DNA from 2 places in the Butyricicoccus sp. OF10-2 genome. Region 2 is predicted to be linked to the other one. Evidence: predicted binding sites of a transcription regulator. Region 2 holds the regulator's gene; the other holds the start of a gene.

Region 1 (8,750 bases), on a different contig from region 2:
GGGGGAAGACGTATGAACAAACAGCATATTCTCGGTTTTTTTGACGATTTGGTGCGGACACCGGTGTTCCTGTTCCTGTGTGCGATGTTCCTGTGCGGTGCAGCGGCGGGCGGTCTGACTGGTCTGCGGGCCGGCGAAGGGGACAGCGCGGCAGTGCTTTCCGGTCTGTTGGCTGAATTGCCCGCGCATGTGGTGCAGAGCACGCTGTGCGCGCTCATCTGGGTGCTGCTGCCGCTCGTGTGCGCCTTTCTGCGCCCGAGAGAGCTGCTGCTGAGTGCGGTTGCCGCAGCACGCGGCTTCGTGCTTGCCATGACCGTCGCGGTCAGCGTGGGAGAAGGAAACGCCCTCATCATAGGAGCAGCCGGCGTACCCGCCGTACTGAGCGTCTCCGCGCTGCTTGCCGCATGCTCTATGGTCTGGCAGGGCGGTGAAGCCACCGGACGGTATTCGCTTCGAACGTGCAGGATGCCGTATTTCCTGTGTATTACGCTTGCCGTGCTGAGCGCCCTCCTGAGGGCCGCGATAGCGGCACTGTGCAATGTGTAAGTTTGCACAAAAATGCACAAATGCACAATCAGGATAGCGTGAAACATAGATTGAAAGTTTTACAAAGAGTGAAGAGATTCTGCAAGGCAGGCGTTCAAAGAGGAAGGGACACCGTAGGTGTCCCTTCCTCTTTGAACTTGCCGTGGGCACGGCAGTGTTGCAATTTCGACAAATCCATGCTAATATTTAGTTAGATTAACGAACTAACGGAGGGACAGCGCGAACATGGAAGACGCAGAGCAGCTCAATTCCTTTCTGGTCGATGTGTTCGGCCGGATCAATAAAATCGAAGAACGCGCTATGGCCGGCGGACTGGGCAGCGCGGTGTCCATCACCGAAATCCACATCATCGAGAAGATCGGTGACAGGGAACCTGTGCGTATGAGCGAGGTTGCCAGGTCAATCGGCGTAACATTGGCTACGCTGACGGTTGCGTGCGACAAGCTGGTCGCCAAGGGACTGGTGCGCCGTGTGCGCAGCCAGGAGGACCGCCGCGTTGTCAATATCATGCTCACCGACAAGGGCAGGGCCGCCTACGAGTACCACAAGGACTTTCACGAGCGCATGATCGCGTCTCTGGTGGACACGCTCTCGCCCGAGCAGACCGCGCTTCTGGCGCAGAGCTTAGAGAAACTGCAGGACTTCTTCCGCCACGAGGAAGCAGCCGTGGAGGGAGAAACCAATGGATAACCTGATATTCTGTCTGAATGCCACCGTGCCGATTTTTGCGATCATCGTGCTTGGCCGCTGGCTGCGCAGCAAAAACTTTTTCACCAAGCAGACGCTGACCGACATCGACCGTCTGTCGTTCAAGGTGCTGCTGCCGATCCTGCTGTTCCGAGATATCGCGCAGGGACGCATCACCGAGCAGTTCGACCCCGTGTTTTTCTTTTTCTGCGCGGGTGCGACGACCGTGTATTTCTTTGCCGTCTGGATCGGTGCATCCATTTTCCTCAAGGATAAGAGCATGGTCGGTGCGTTCACACAGGGCGCGTTCCGCGGCTCACAGGCGATTTTAGGCGTGGCTTTTGTGCAGAATCTGTACGGCGATGCCGGACTTGTCCCGCTGATGATCGTGGCGAGCGTACCGCTGTATAACATCTTCTCGGTGCTGGTGCTCACCGTCACCGCGCCGGATGCACAGCAGGTGGATCACCGCGGGCTGGTCGGCAAAACGCTGCGCGGCATCATCACCAATCCGATCATTCTGGGCATCTTCGCGGGTCTGCCGTTCTCGCTCCTCGCGATCGACTTTCCGCCCATGCTGGACAAGGGCCTCGCGATGCTGGGCAACTGCGCCACACCGATGGCGCTCCTGAGCATCGGCGCGGGCTTTGAGGGCGCAAAGGCAATCAAAAAGCTGGGCCCGACCTGTGCAGCCGTGTTTATCAAGCTGGTGCTGCTGAGCGTTATCTTTTTGCCGATGGGCGTGGCGCTCGGCTTCCGCGAGCAGACGCTGGTGGCCATCGTCATCCTGTGCGGTGCGCCGAGCACAGCGTCCGGTTATGTTATGGCGAAAAATATGGGCGGTGATCATGTGCTGTCATCGTCGATCATTGTGCTCAGCACGGCGTTGAGTGCGGTTACGCTGACATTGACGCTGTTCATTCTGCGTTCGATGGCGCTTATTTAACGTAAGTTTTTCGCCTTCGAGGCGAGGGGAACTGCGCTGACGCCGCGCGGGCGCACAAGAGGGATGGACACCTAAGGTTTCCACCCCTCTTGTGAATCTCCCCGTTTCCTCTTAGCACGGCGGCTATCAGAGAACTGAGACTATGGGGGAACGGCCGTACTGTTCATCTTCCGTAGGGGCGGCCAATGGCCGCCCATGTATCCGCATATTCGCAGGGTCAGACAGCTTACTGCTACACATACGGTTTATTCTACGCTGGGTGCGGCACAAGGTGAATTGCCCGAAGGGCAAGAGAGAGTCCCCTGGGGGATAACAGTGCCGCACGATTCTTTAGCGCGTTATGATAGACAGGGTCTGCGAAGATAAATGGTACTAAATGCCTAATCCGTAGGTGCTGTCTATAATCTCCGACTAACGAATTGCGCGACATTGTTGTGTCGCGCCTGCTGGAAGTAGCCGGTCTGTGTAGCAGTAAGCTATCCGGGAACTGCGAATATTTTACGAAACAAACGCAAGAGTAACCCGACTGCCGTACCCCTATTTTCGCAGCGGTCGCCGGTCTCTGGTCTGCGCCAGACTATGACAGGAAACGGGTGATTCACAAGAGGGTAGAAACCTTGGTGTCTACCCTCTTGTGCGCCCGCGCGGCGTCAGCGCAGATTTCGTTCGCTTCGCAAGCGATAACTCATATAATCAGCACAGATTTTGCAAAAGACGCAAAGAAAGGAGCCTCCGGCCATGCTGACTTACCACCTTAAACCGCACGATCAACAGCCGCTCTACGAGCAGCTCTACCACGCTGTCCGCGCGGACATCATGTCCGGCGCCTTGCCCGGCGGCACGCGCCTGCCGAGCAAACGCCAGCTGGCGGCCAATCTGCGCGTCAGCCAGATCACCGTGGAAACCGCTTACGGTCAGCTTGCCGCCGAAGGCTACATCGCCTCTGCGCCAAGGCGCGGTTACTTTGTGCAGGAGCAGCTTGCCGTGCCGGTCTCCGAGCCACAGGAGCCATTTGCACCGCCTTTGCCGCCGATTTCCGCCTCTGAGGAGACCTATCCTTACGATTTTCGCACGGATTTTGTCGATAACGGCTGCTTTCCGTTCTCCACATGGGCGCGGCTGTCGCGCAGTGTGCTGAGCGAATACTCGAGTGCGCTGCTCCGTGCGACCGACCCATGCGGCGCGGCGGAACTTCGAGAGGAGATCGTGCGCTACCTGCACGACTTCCGCGGCATCAATGTCTCGCCGGACAACATCCTCATCGGCGCAGGCTCGGAGTATCTGATGCACCTTGTCATTCAGCTGCTCGGCCGCGACCGCGTGTACGCGCTCGAGAACCCCGGCTACCGCAAGCTGTATCAGATTTTCGCAGTGAACGGTGTGACCGTGCGTCCGACACCGCTGGACAAGCACGGTCTGCGTGCTGACGCGCTGGCTGCGAGTGACGCATCGGTGGTATACCTTACGCCGTCGCACCATTTCCCGCTGGGCACGGTTATGACGGCTGCCCGCCGACTGGAAATCCTTCGCTGGGCGTCGGAAGCGCCCGACCGCTACATCATCGAGGATGACTACGACAGCGAATTCCGCTATGCCTCACGCCCAATTCCGGCGTTGGGTGAGCTGGACAGGACCGGACGCGTCGTGTACGTCAACACCTTTGCGAAAAGCCTTGCCCCCGGACTGCGCATCGGCTATCTGGTGCTGCCGAATGCGCTGATGGCGCGCTATCGCGAACAGTTTTCGCGGTACTCATCTACCGTGCCGAGCTTTGACCAGTACACGCTGGCGGCCTTCATGCACACCGGCGGCTTCGAGCGGCACATCAGTCGCAGCCGCAAGGTCTATCAGGCACGCCGCGACGCGCTCATGGCCGCACTTGACCGCGAGCTGGCCGACCTGCCGCATGAGGTCTCGCGCTCGGAGGCCGGTCTGCACCTGCTGCTGCACATGCGCAACGGCATGCTCGAGCACGAACTTATTGAGCGTGCAAAGGCGGTCGGTGTGCGTGTTTACCCGCTTTCGGCGTACTATACGCCGCCGGTCAAGCCGCCGCGAGCAACGCTTGTGCTCGGCTATGCCGGTCTGACCGAACAGCAGATCGACGAGGCGGCAAAGCTGCTCAAGCAAGCGTGGACAAAATAAATACAACCCGAAATGCGATAAATTTCTGCGAAAATTTGTAGCACTTCGGGTTTTTGTTTCGTATTACCGGTGAAAGGAGGATGGAGCATGACCGCAAAAACACCCGAACAACTCGTCAGCGTCTACGGCGACATGGTATACCGATTGGCGTATGCGCAGACGCGCAGCCGTCACGACGCGGACGATATTTTTCAGGAGGTCTTTCTCCAGACCGTGCGTAAAAAGCCGGTTTTCGACAGTGTGGAGCACGAAAAGGCATGGCTGCTGCGGGTGACGCTCAACTGCCTGAAAAGCCACTGGCGCATGGCATGGCGGCGGCACGACACACCGCTCGATGATCGCATTCCGTTTCCCGAGCCGGAGGACAGCGCGCTGGATGAAGCGTTGCGGCGGCTGACGCCTAAGTACCGCGCGGCAGTGCATTTATTCTACTGCGAGGGTTACACCGCAGAGGAGATTGCGCGCATGAGCGGGGAAAAACCGTCCACGATACGCACACGGCTGACGCGCGCACGGGCACAGCTGCGCGAATTGATGAAAGGAGAACTGGACGATGGATTTTCACAAGCAGTACCGCGACATGAATGAGAATATCACGCCGAGCGACACACTGGTGCAGCAGACGATCGCCAAAATGGAGAGCGGCAGGCCGCACAGAGCGCGAAAACCGCTCAAGATCATCCTTGCGGTTGCGGCGGCACTGGCCTGCGTGAGCACCGCCGTAGCTGCCAATCAGGAGGCGGTTCTGCGGGTGCTGTACCAAATTGCGCCCGGCATGGCGGAGTACCTGCAGCCGGTCGGGCAGGTCTGCGAGGACCGGGGCGTTAAGCTGGAGGTCGTTTCGGCGGACGTGGAAGGCAGCACGGCAAAGGTTTATTTGTCGCTGACCGATACCACCGGCAGCCTGTTCGGCGATGCCGCGCCGGATATGTACGACAGCTGGCATTTGGATTATCCGCGCTTGGGCAGAACTGCACCGCTGTCCTGCGGCTGCTCGACGGTTGACTACGATCCAAGTACCCACACGGCAACATATTTTCTTCAAATTGACGATTTGGGAGGAGATGTTCCGGCAGGCGCGTTCAAGTTTTCGTTTAACAAGCTGCTGATTGGAAAAGTAGAGCAGGAAGATGTTCCGGTAACGGCGGATTTGTCCGCAGTGACGCAGAATGCACCGACCGAGAACCACGATATCAACGGTCTGAGTGCGTCGGATATCTCGCTGTACGAAACCATGCACGACTATGATTTTCTTGTTCCGCAGGGCACTTTGTGGCAGAGTGAGAATGGGGTATGCGCACTGATTGCTGCCGGATGGCGAAATGGAGAACTGCATTTGCATTATCGCACAGATGGTTCGCTGACGCTGGATAATCACGCAGATTTTTCGACCTTGCACCTTGCGGACGGCACGGAACGGATGTGCGAATACGCGGTATCCTACAAGGATTTTGACAACGATATGGATTACACAGAGTACGTTTTCCCGATGGCATACGAGGATGTTGCCGGCTGTACACTTACCGGTGATATCTACACCGCAAGCGACCTGATGGACGGCAGCTGGGCGGTATCCTTCCGGCTGACGCAGTAACGCAAAAATGAGGACATATCCGGTAGATATGTCCTCATTTTTTATCCTTTTTCTTCACCGAACGCGCGAACATGACTGATTTATCACCGAATTTCTGCCGCAGCGCGTCAACCGTCTGGTCGAGCTTATGCTGACGGTCGCGCTTCTGGATATCCTCGGCGGCGTCAAACAGCGAAAGCTGCTCGCACGACTGATTTTCCGGCAGCAGATTGGCTGCCGTGACCGACAGCAGGCGCACCGGCTTGTCCATCGGCCAGTGTCCGAGCAGCAGCTGCATGGACAGGTCGATGAGCGCACGCGTGGAATTGGTCGGCCGCTCAAGCGTTATTTGACGCGAGCGGTTGTGAAATTCCGGGTCGCGGATGCCGAGCTGCACGGTCTGGCACACCATGCCGCGCTTTCGCAAACGTCTGCCGACATTGTCGCACAGCGCCGTGATGCCCATGCGGCATTCGTCCGCGCCGAGCAGATTGTGCGCGAACGTCATGCTGTTGCCGACCGATTTGACCTCTCGTTCCGCGTAAAACGAGCGCACAGGCTCATCGTCCTCGCCTCTGGCGTAACGCAGCAGAAGATCGCCGTTTTTGCCCAGAATGCTGTGGATAAACGCCGGATCGCAGGCGGCAAGCTCGCCGATCGTGCGTACGCCCAGTTGGTTCAGCCGGTCGCTGGCGCGTTTGCCGACATACAGGAGCGTGTTCGCGGGCAAGGACCACACGCGCTGCTTGAAATTTCGCGCGAAAAGACCGTCGTGCCGTCCGGCTTTTTGTAATCGCTGCCGAGTTTGGCGAACGCGCGGTTGAACGATACGCCGACCGAGATGGTCAGTCCGACCTCCTCGCGCATGCGGCGGCGCAGCTCGTCCGCGATATGCTCACCGGAGCCGAACAGGTGCATCGAGCCGGTGACATCGAGGAAGGATTCATCAATGCCGAACGGATCGACAAGATCGGTGTACTGCAGGTACAGCTCGTTGCACTTGCGCGAAAACTTCACATATTCGCTCCGATGCGGTGCTACCAGCCGTAAATCCGGGCATTTTCGTTTCGCCTGCCAGATGGTCTCGGCGGTTTGTACGCCGAAGGCTTTGGCCTTCTCGTTCTTGGCGAGAATGATGCCGTGGCGGCTCTCCGGATCACCGCAGACGGCGGTCGGTCCGTCGGCAAGCGACGGGTCGAGCAGCGTTTCCACACTCGCGAAAAACGAGTTGCAGTCGCAGTGCAGAATGGTTCGGTCCATCGGTCATCATCTCCTCCCGAACGAATGTTTGCATTGTATAACTGCATTATATCCGAAAAAAATGTGCTTGACAAGTGGGAGAATGAGGTGCATACTGTATTTGCAAGCAAGGGTGCCGTGATGAGCGGCTGAGAGGGCGAGAGCCTAACCTTTTGAACCTGTTGGTTAGCACCATCGTAGGGAAGCTGTCGCATACACTTGAAATTTTAATGCTCCGGTTTTACCGCATGGTGAGACCGGAGCATTTTTTCTTGCGGAAAAGAGGATATTTGCATGAAAGTAAACGGTAAAGAACGTGCCGTTCCCGCAGAGGGCACAGTTCTGGCGCTGCTGAAGGAGCTGGGTCACGACCCGCAGCGTGTGGCTGTCGAGAAGAACGGCACCATCATTCCGCGTGCGCAGTTCGCGGAAGAGAAGCTGACCGATGCAGACCATCTGGAAGTCGTATGCTTCGTGGGCGGCGGCTGATACCCTTCGCACCAACCACAGTTGGTGCGAAGGGGACATACTGCGTAAAACGCGGATATGTCCCAAAGAAATTTGCGCGCTGCGAGCGGCACACACATTTTTTACTGGTATGAAAACAAAGATACAAGCTCCCGGTTTTCAAAAAAATTGCAATGCAATTTCTTCCCGATTAAATGCACGCTGCGCGTGATTACAGGAGAAAAATCATGATTTTAACCAAAGAACAACTGCATGACGCACTGGTGGAACGCCACGGCGCGGATATTCAGGCTAAGCTGGACAAGGCGTGTGTCGGCATTGCGGGTCTGGGCGGGCTTGGCTCCAACCTTGCGATTTTTCTGGCGCGGCTGGGTGTCGGTCATCTCATCCTCGTGGATTTCGATGTGGTGGACATCACCAACCTCAACCGACAGCATTACACGATGAAAGACCTTGGCATCCCGAAAACGCTCGCACTTGTCGAGCAGCTTGAGGCCATCAATCCCTATCTCACCTACGAGACTTACACCGAGCGGGTCGTTCCGTCCAACGTGGAGCGGCTGTTCTCCGGCTGTGATGTGGTCGTAGAGGCGTTCGACAAGCCGGACCAGAAGGCCATGCTGCTCGAGAATCTGCTTACCAGACTGCCGGAAAAGCCGGTCGTATCGGGCAGCGGCATGGCAGGCTACGGCTCAGCGAACCTGATCAAGACCGAAAAACGATTCGGCCATGTGTATCTCTGCGGCGACGGTACAAGCGATGTAGCCGACGGTCTCGGCCTGATGGCGCCGCGCGTAGCGGTCTGCTCGGCACATGAAGGCACGATGGTGCTGCGCCTGCTCATTGGCGAAACGGAGCCGTAAATAGAAAATGGAGAACAGAAGCCGCAGCTTTCATTCTCCGCTCTCCATTATTCTTTCGGCTGATCGGAACCGCAGTGTGCACACTTGACAGCCTTGATCGGAATCTCGCTGCAGCAGAACGGGCAGACCTTGGTGGTCGGCTCTGCGGGTGCTTCCGGCTTTTTGCCGAGCGCAGTCAGCTTATTGACCGCTTTGAGCAGACAGAACAGCACGAACGCCATGATCAAAAAGTTGATGATCGAGGTGATGAATGCACCGTAGCGCAGTTCCACACCGCCGAGGT
Region 2 (8,750 bases):
CATTTTCTGCACGATTGCCGCCTTGCCGTGCACAACCTCGTCGTGCGAGAGCGGCAGCAGGTAGTGCTCGTTGGAAAAATAGTGCATCGACCAGAGCAGCTTGCCATGGTCGCGCGGACGCAGATCCGGCTGGGTTTGGCAGAACTCGAGTGTATCGTGCATCCAGCCGAGATCCCACTTGTAGTCGAAGCCCAAGCCGCCCTCGTCCACCGGACGGGTGACACCGGGATAGGCAGTCGAGTCCTCAGCGATGAGCAGAGCAGAGGGATGGCGGGCTTTCAGACCGCGGTTCATATTTTTGAGGAATTCGAGCGTGTCGCCGTTGACGCCGCGCGCGGGATCGCCCTGCCAGTAGATCAGGCGCGAGACCGCATCCATGCGCAGACCGTCAAAATGAAACTCAGTGAGCCAGTAATCGGCCGCAGACTGCAGAAAACAGCGCACTTCCCGTCTGGAATGAATGAAATTGTAGCTGCCCCATTCACTTTCACCGACCGCGCTGTGCGGGTACTCGTACAGGTGCGTGCCGTCGTATTTCGCCAGACCGTAGGAGTCTACGGCAAAGTGTACCGGTACAAAATCCATGATCGCACCGATACCGGCATGATGCAGCTTGTCAATCAGCAGTTTCAGCTGTGCCGGCGTGCCGTAGCGCGAGGTCGGAGCAAAAAATCCGGTGTTCTGGTAGCCCCAGGAGCCGTCAAACGGGTGCTCGGACAGTGGCAGAAACTCCACATGCGTGTAGCCGTTTTCCTGCAGATAGGGAATCAACCGGCGGGCGATTTCATCGTAGGTGTACCAGCCGTTTGCGTCGTCCGGATTTCGCATCCACGAGCCGAGGTGCATCTCGTAGATATTAAGCGGTGCGTCCGGCGAAGCCGTGCGGCTGTTCATCCACGCTTCGTCTGTGAAGCGGTACTCGTCAAGGTCGGTGATAATCGAGCAGCAGGCAGGCCGCAGCTCCATGGCAAAGCCGTAGGGATCGCAGTGCTCGGTGACAGAGCCGTCCGGGCCGTAGATGCGGTATTTGTAAAACTGGCCTGCGCGGGCGTCCGGTACAGAGACCGACCAGAAGCCGCTGCGGCCGTCCTGTACCAGATCGGTCTCGGTCCAGCCGTTGCACGCGCCGGTCAGCGTAATGCGGCTGGCATTGGGCGCAAAGGTACGGAAAACGACAGCGTTTTGCTCTATGTGAGCGCCAAACCAGCGGTAGGCGTCGAAAATTTCTCCTGTGAAGAATTGGTGCTGATTCATGGAAGCACTTCCTTTCTTTTCCCCTAACGGGGGATGGTCGCTTGTGAAGCGAAAGAACTGCGGCGGTTTCGCCGGGGAAACCAAAAGGGTAGACACCTACGGTTTCTACCCTCTTGGGACTCCCGTTTCCCTTGGGGATAGCACGGCGAAAATTAGTGAACTGAGACTATAAGGACGCGACAGAGGATTTTCTCTACCGCAGGACGTGCTTTGCGCGTCCATGTATCCGTATATTCGCAGGGTCAGATACCGTTCTGCTACACATGTGGTATAATCAACGCAGAGTGCGGCATGACAGTGCCGCACAATTCGTTAGCGTGTTATGATAGACAGGGCCTACGAAGATAAATTGTAGCGAATACCTAAATTCGCAGGTGCCTTCCGTTACAACGTGCCAAAGGGTTGCGCGACACGGGTATGTCGCGCCTGCGGAGACGGAACCGCATGTGTAGCAGCAGAGTATCTGGCACTGCGTATAGGCAGGGGAATGGGAGCACACTGTGCTCCCCAACGGAAGAAAAAATCCTCTGCCGTTCCCCTTTTCGGAGCGGTCTCGTCTCTCCGATTTTCGCCGTGCCCTCTAAGGGAAAGAGGAAGATTCACAAGAAGGAGAAAACCGCAGGTTGTCTCCTTCTTGTGCCCTCGCCGGGCAGGCGAGTTAGGTTCGCTTCGCAAGCGACCACACGATACAGCGGCACAATCCAGATTTTATAAATTAAGTATAGAATACATACACGTTAAACGCAACCGTCAAAACTGTACAAAGTGTCCGTTAAATAAAAATGAACCGGCCCGCCGCTTCGCGGCTCTTATACTCGGGTGCGTCAAAGGACGCGGATTTCACCCAAAATAAAATGAACCGAATCCGGAGTGGCTGCTCTTATATACAGACGCACCCAGGGAAAGGATAGAAAGTTATGAACGATAAAGAGCTTGTCAGCCGCATGCAGTACGGCGATATGCAGGCGTTCGACGAGCTGTACGAGCGCTACAAGGACGATGCATATCGCCTTGCGTGCCTGATCACCGGCAGCAGGACGGACGGCGAGGATCTGGCGCAGGAGGCCTTTGTCACCTGTGCACAGTCCATCAAATCCCTGCGGGACGGCAGCAAATTCCGGCCGTGGCTGCTCAGAACGCTGTCGCGCGCGGCATGGAAGTACTGCCGCAAAGCCAAACGGGAAACGCCGGTATCCGAATTTTTCGATGCAGGTGAGAGCGAAAGCGCACTGTCCGCCGTGCTGCGGACGGATGAGCAGCGCCGTCTGTACGCCGCCCTCGACACACTGGACGAAAAACGCCGCGTGACCGTGGTGCTGTATTACTTCGATGATCGCTCGGTGCGTGAGATCGCGCAGGCGACCGGCGTGACCGAGGGAACGGTGAAATCCCGCCTTTTTTCCGCTCGCCGCCATCTGCGGCAGGCGCTGACCGAAGAACGGAAGCCGAAGGAGGCTGCAAATCATGGATGAAATCAAAATGGAACGCGAAATCAAGGAAATGCTGCATCAGTGTGCAGATGAGCTGCATGCACCGGATTCGATGCAGGCGCGCGTCAAATTTGCACTGAACAATGCACCGGCACGCAAGCGTCATCTGTGGAGCAAACGCTTTGTCGCGGTTGCCGCTGTCGCTGCGATTGCGGTGACCGGCGCATTTGCGGCAGGCGGCATGGGCGGCATTTTCAGTGAGGGCTGGTCTGACCAGCGGCTGGATCTGTCGAGCACGCAGGCGCATCTGGCTGATGCCGGTGTAGTGCTCACGCTGCCGGACAAGATTGGCGAGTATACGTTCAGCTACGGCTCTGATGTGGCTACCACCGCACGGAACGGCGTGGGTGAAACGGAGAAAATCGCCGAGGTGGACGCGACCTACACGAAGGATGGCGCGGAGCTGAATCTGTCCGCGCACAAGAGCTACACCGTGTTCACCGAGGACGAGATGGAGAATCCGGTTCCGGCAACGACTGCGAGGTAAACGGCATAACGCTGACCTATCGCGATGCGCACTACCGCTTCGTACCGGACGACTACGAGAAGTCCGACGAGGAAAAGCAGCAGGAGAAGAACGGCGAACTCGTTATCAGCTATTATGGCTCGGACGAGGTGGAGGATAAGATGTTCCAGTCCGTGCTCTGGGAGCAGGACGGCGCAACGTACCTCATCAGCGGCTATGATACCGGTCTGGATGCACAGACCATGTTCGATATGGCAGCTGAGCTTGTAAAGTAAATCACAGCAGACGAAATTTCACGAAAAAAGCATCGGAAACGCAGTTTCCGATGCTTTTTTATGCTTAGAGAGATGGTTTACTCCACCGAAATGATGTAGTAGTAAACCGGCTGACCGCCGTTGATGACGTTGATCTCCATCTCCTTGTTTTCCTTGTGCAGCAGGTTCTCAACCTCAGCGGCCTGCTCCTCGGTAACGCCTTCGCCGAAGATAACGGTTGCAAATGCGCTGTCGTCGGAGACCATCTCGCGCGCCAGCTTCTTGATGACCGAGGTTTCCTTGCCGTTGGCGCACAGCTTACCCTCGCACAGCGACAGATACTCACCCTGCTTGATCTTCTTGCCGTCAAACTCGCTGTCGCGGGCCGCGTAAGTCACCTGACCGCTGCGGACGTGCTTTGCCGCGTCCAGCATAGCAAGCGCCAGCTCGCTGTCCTGTTCGGCTTCTGGATCGACCGCCAGCATGGCCGAAATACCCTGCGGGATGGTCTTAGTCGGCACGACGATCACCTTTTTCTCCTCGGAGAGATGAACCGCCTGCTCGGCAGCCATGATGATATTCTTGTTGTTCGGCAGCACGAAAACGATTTCCGCCGGAACGGCATCGACAGCGTGCAGAATGTCGTCGGTGGACGGGTTCATGGTCTGACCGCCCTGTACCACAACGTCCGCGCCGAGGTCGGTAAACAGGGTTTTGAGACCCCCACCGGCAGCAACGGCTACAAAGCCAAACTTCTTCTCTGCGGGAACGATCACGCGCTCCTTGGGCGCGTCCGCCGTGCCCTCAATTACCTTGGCGGTATGCTGCTCACGCATGTTCTCGATTTTAACGGTCAGCAGCGGACCGAATTTCAGGCCCTCCTCAAGCGCCTTGTTCGGCTGGTCGGTGTGAACGTGTACCTTGACGATATCATCATCCTCGACAACCACCAGCGAGTCGCCGATCTCGTTCAGAATGGAGCGCAGACGAGCGACATTGCGCGCCTTGTCCTTGCGGGATGCGATGAACTCGGTGCAGTAGGTGAAGGTGATGTCCTCATCGTTGATCGCAGCGAAGTCTGCGGTGGACTTGGTCGGCTCTGCCGCAACAGCACGTTCCTTGTGGATGCCGCGCAGCGCGTCCAGCATGCCCTCGAAGATGGTGATAAAGCCGAAGCCGCCGGCGTCAACCACGCCTGCCTTTTCGAGCACTGGATTCTGATGAACGGTTTCCTCAAGTGCGGTGTGGCCCTGCTCGATGATCGCTGCCAGAACCTGCTCTGCGGTGAGCGTCGGCTCGGCCTGACACAGCTCGACCGCGTGCTGTGCCGCAACGCGCGATACGGTCAGGATGGTGCCCTCAGCGGGCTTCATAACCGCCTTGTAGGCGGTGTCTACGCCCTCGCGCAGCGCAAGCGCGAGTGTGCGGCCGTCGGCCTCGTCGGTCTCGCGCAGCTTTTTCGCCATGCCGCGGAACAGCAGCGACAGGATAACACCCGAGTTGCCGCGTGCGCCGCGCAGCAGCGCAGAAGCGGTCGCATCCGCTGCTTTGGCGAGGCTCGGCTCGGCGAGCTTTTCCATCTCAGCCATTGCGGAACCCATCGTCATGGACATATTCGTGCCGGTATCGCCGTCCGGTACCGGGAATACGTTCAGTTCGTTTGCCTGTTCCTTCTTTTCTGCAATGGCGAGTGCGCCCTCGATCACCATGGACCGGTACAGCGCACCGTTGATTTTCTGATCTGCCATTTATCTAACTCTCCTAAAAGTAACCGCGCAGTTGCGCGTAATAAGATTTCGGTTTGCTTGCAAACCGTAACCGCATGACAGGATTTCCTTAGGGCAATCCGAGTCATTGGTTCCGTCCGCAGACGTCCGCGGTTGTACCGCGGTATTCAAACAGCGGCGTTATGCCGCAACAAAACCCGCGACATGAGCGTGGGTTTTGTTACTCCGACTCAGCGCCCTTGGGGCGCGTCGTTCGGGTATCGGAAGTCAGTTTCTACGGAACTGACTTCCGTATATAGGGACTTGCGAAGTCCCCTATAGGTGTCAGTCCGCCTTGATGCTCTCTACATAGATATCGACGTTCTTTACGTCCACACCGGTCAGGCGCTCAACATGATAGCGTACCTCGCCGATGATAGAGCGGCAGACGGTGGCAATATTCACGCCGTGCTCGACTGCAATGTGCAGGTCGATGTTGACACCGCCGTCCACAGCCTCGGTGACCTTTACGCCGCGCGACTGGTTTTCCAGTCCGAGCAGGTGTGCCAGTCCGTCCGACATGGAGCGGATGGTCATGCCTTTGACACCGAAGCAGGAGGATGCCGCATAGCCCGCAATGCCGGCCAGCACCTCGTTGGTAATGTCGATATATCCGAGATCGGTCTTGATGGTCATATAAAAACCTCCCTGCGAGTTAAGGCAGAATGCGTCTGCCCCGCAATAATCAATACTTTTGCTGTTTATATGATATAACAAAATCATGTAAAATACAAGCAATGCGGTGACGAAACTGCGTTATTTTTCAACACGGCGGCAGAAAACCGGATAAATTAAAGAATAGTGTCGATTAACACGGAAAATTCGTGCAGGTTAATGCAAACAAATGTTTGCTTATTGCAGCGGATTGCGGTATAATAAGGATAAAATTACGAACGTATGTTCCGACGGAAACAGCGAGGAGTGCCGAAAATGAAGAAGATTTCCGCCAAACAACAGCAGATACTGGATTATATAAGCAGTTATTCCCTCGAACACGGCTATCCGCCTTCGGTGCGTGAGATTGGTGCAGAGATGGGACTGCGGTCGCCGTCCACCGTGCATGCGCACCTGAAAAAGCTGCAGGAGGCCGGTTATCTGGAGCCGAATGAGCATAAATCGCGTGCGCTGACGCCGGTCAGCGGCCCTTCCATGGTGCCGCGCGTGCCGATTCTGGGCCGCGTCACCGCCGGTATGCCGATCCTCGCGGTGGAGGAGCATATCGGCTATGTGCCGTTCGAACCGGCAGTGGGCGGCGGCGAGTATTACGCGCTGCGCATTCGCGGCGATTCGATGATCGGCGTGGGCATTATGGATGATGATCTGGTCATTATCCGGCAGGATGTGCAGGCGCGCAACGGCGACATCGTAATCGCGCTGCTCGAGGATGAGGCCACCTGCAAGACGCTCAACATCACGCCGGACGGTGTCTGGCTCATGCCGGAGAATCCGGCGTATCCGCCGATCAACGGCACCGGGTGCCAGATTTTAGGCGTGGTGAAGGCGGTTTACCGCGAGTATTAAGAGCAGCCTTTTCAGTACCGGCTGAGCGGGGGACGCGAACTGCCGCAGGCGTGTTCGCCCTAACGGGCGGGAGGTTTTTCGCTTGAAATCAAGCGGGGGATTTGCCGCGCCCGCAGCGAGGGCAAGAGGGTAGACACCTACGGTTTCTACCCTCTTACTCCCGTTTCCCTTTGTTTGTTAGTCTGGCGCAGACCAGAGAGCGGCGACCGCTTCGAAAAGGGGAACGGCAGTCGGGTTACCACAGCGTATCTTTCGCAACCTGTTCGCAGTTCACAGATAGATTGCTGCTACACAGGGTGCGGCACTGTTATGCCGCACCCAGCGTAGAGTTGCCCGTATGTGTAGCAGAAAGGTATCTGACCCTGCGAATACGCGGATACATGGACGGCTATCAGTCGTCCTGCGGAAGAAAAAATCCTCTGCCGTTCCTTTATAGTCTCAGTTCTGCAAATTTCGCTGTGCTAAGAGGAAACGGGGAGATTCATAAGAGGGGTGGAAACCTTTGGTGTCCATCCCTCTTATGCGCCCGCCGCGTAGGCGAACTCCCGCTGAACTTCAGCGAAAAACGCTCCGCCCGTTAGGGCGAACCGTCTGCGCGGTTCGTGCGCCCCGGTCAATTGGTGCAGAAAAAAGGGCGCCGCCCAGAATGGGCGAACCGCCTGCGCGGTTCGTGCGCCCCGTAAAGCGGGTGCCTTGCAAATCAAAATTCCCAAAGGAGAATCCTCATGCCATCGGTTGATGACAGCATCCAGTTCGTCAAGGGCATCGGCCCGAAAAAGGCGAAGCTGCTCGAAAAACTGCATATCCGCACGCTTCGTGACGCGCTCGAGACCTACCCGCGCGACTACGAGGATCGCACTCACATCACGCCGATTGCGGAAATCGGCATGGAGGACAAGTATGCTGTGCGCGCTGTGGTCGGCACCGAACCCAAGGTCAACCGTATCCGCAAGGGCCTGACGCTGGTCAAGTGTACGATTTACGATGAAACCGGCACGCTGAACGTCACCTACTTCAACAATCCGTATGCTGCGGCGCAGCTGCGCGTCGGACAGGAGTATGTGTTCTACGGCAAGGTGCAGGGCTATGGACGCGGCCGCACGATGGTCTCCCCGCAGTCGGAGAAGGTCGCACCGGACGCTGACCACCCGGGACGCATCGTGCCGGTCTATCCGCTGACGGCGGGACTGACCCAGCGCGATCTTGAGCGTGTAACCGCTGCCGCGCTCGACACGCTGACTGGTGAATGGCCCGATCCGCTGCCCGAACTTTTGCGGGCGAAATACCGCCTGCCGGACGCAGTAGATGCGCTTTCTGCCATTCACCGACCGAAAACCAAGGACGATGTGGCGCAGGCGCGCCGACGCATGGTATTCGAGGAGCTGTTTTTGCTCTGCTGCGGCCTGCAGCAGCTGAAGGAGCGTCGAAAGGCGGATTCCGGCATTGTTTTTACCTCGAATGGATTGGATTCGTTCTTTGAAGCCCTGCCGTTTACACCGACCGGCGCACAGCGGCGTGCGATTATGGAGATCGCGGCAGACTGCGCCTCCGGACGGCCGATGAACCGGCTGGTGCAGGGTGATGTCGGCTCGGGCAAGACAGTGGTAGCGGCCGGATTGTGTGCGCTGGCCGCGCAGAACGGCTGGCAGGCGGCTTTCATGGCGCCGACCGAAATTCTCGCCGCGCAGCACGCGGAGACGCTTGCACCTATGCTGCACAAGCTGGGCATCTCGTGCACGCTGCTCACCGGCTCGATGACTGCCGCGCAGAAACGTGCGGCACTGGCCGCCATCGAGACCGGTGCGGCGCAGGTGGTCGTGGGCACGCACGCGCTCATTCAGCAGAGTGTGCAGTTCCACCGGCTGGGTGCCGTTATCGCGGATGAGCAGCACCGGTTCGGTGTGGCGCAGCGTGCCGCGCTGTCCGCGAAAGGCGGCTCGCCGCATGTGCTCGTCATGTCGGCTACGCCGATTCCGCGCACGCTCGCACTCATCATGTA

What was found. Region 2 encodes LexA, which represses DNA repair genes until DNA is damaged. Its sites were predicted from a motif close to CNAACANNTGTTNG; they were not measured.
Region 1: the regulator LexA is predicted to act here: its motif matches at 7,175-7,188, upstream of DXB00_RS16820 (DNA polymerase Y family protein).

The regions. Positions count from the first base shown of each region.
Region 1 covers NZ_QUMC01000001.1:33,792-42,541, forward strand. The annotation lists gene DXB00_RS00165 (hypothetical protein) at 13-546, shown strand; gene DXB00_RS00170 (MarR family winged helix-turn-helix transcriptional regulator) at 772-1,236, shown strand; gene DXB00_RS00175 (AEC family transporter) at 1,229-2,179, shown strand; gene pdxR (MocR-like pyridoxine biosynthesis transcription factor PdxR) at 2,918-4,324, shown strand; gene DXB00_RS00185 (RNA polymerase sigma factor) at 4,412-4,912, shown strand; gene DXB00_RS00190 (hypothetical protein) at 4,878-5,918, shown strand; gene DXB00_RS16815 (DNA polymerase Y family protein) at 5,953-6,627, opposite strand; gene DXB00_RS16820 (DNA polymerase Y family protein) at 6,576-7,157, opposite strand; TPP riboswitch at 7,256-7,358, shown strand; gene thiS (sulfur carrier protein ThiS) at 7,431-7,625, shown strand; gene thiF (sulfur carrier protein ThiS adenylyltransferase ThiF) at 7,832-8,467, shown strand; gene mscL (large conductance mechanosensitive channel protein MscL) at 8,515-8,750, opposite strand, start outside.
Region 2 covers NZ_QUMC01000034.1:3,888-12,637, forward strand. The annotation lists gene glgB (1,4-alpha-glucan branching protein GlgB) at 1-1,254, opposite strand, end outside; gene DXB00_RS14260 (RNA polymerase sigma factor) at 2,172-2,726, shown strand; gene DXB00_RS14265 (hypothetical protein) at 2,719-3,231, shown strand; gene DXB00_RS14270 (DAK2 domain-containing protein) at 3,563-5,212, opposite strand; gene DXB00_RS14275 (Asp23/Gls24 family envelope stress response protein) at 5,516-5,866, opposite strand; gene lexA (transcriptional repressor LexA) at 6,161-6,751, shown strand; gene recG (ATP-dependent DNA helicase RecG) at 7,477-8,750, shown strand, end outside.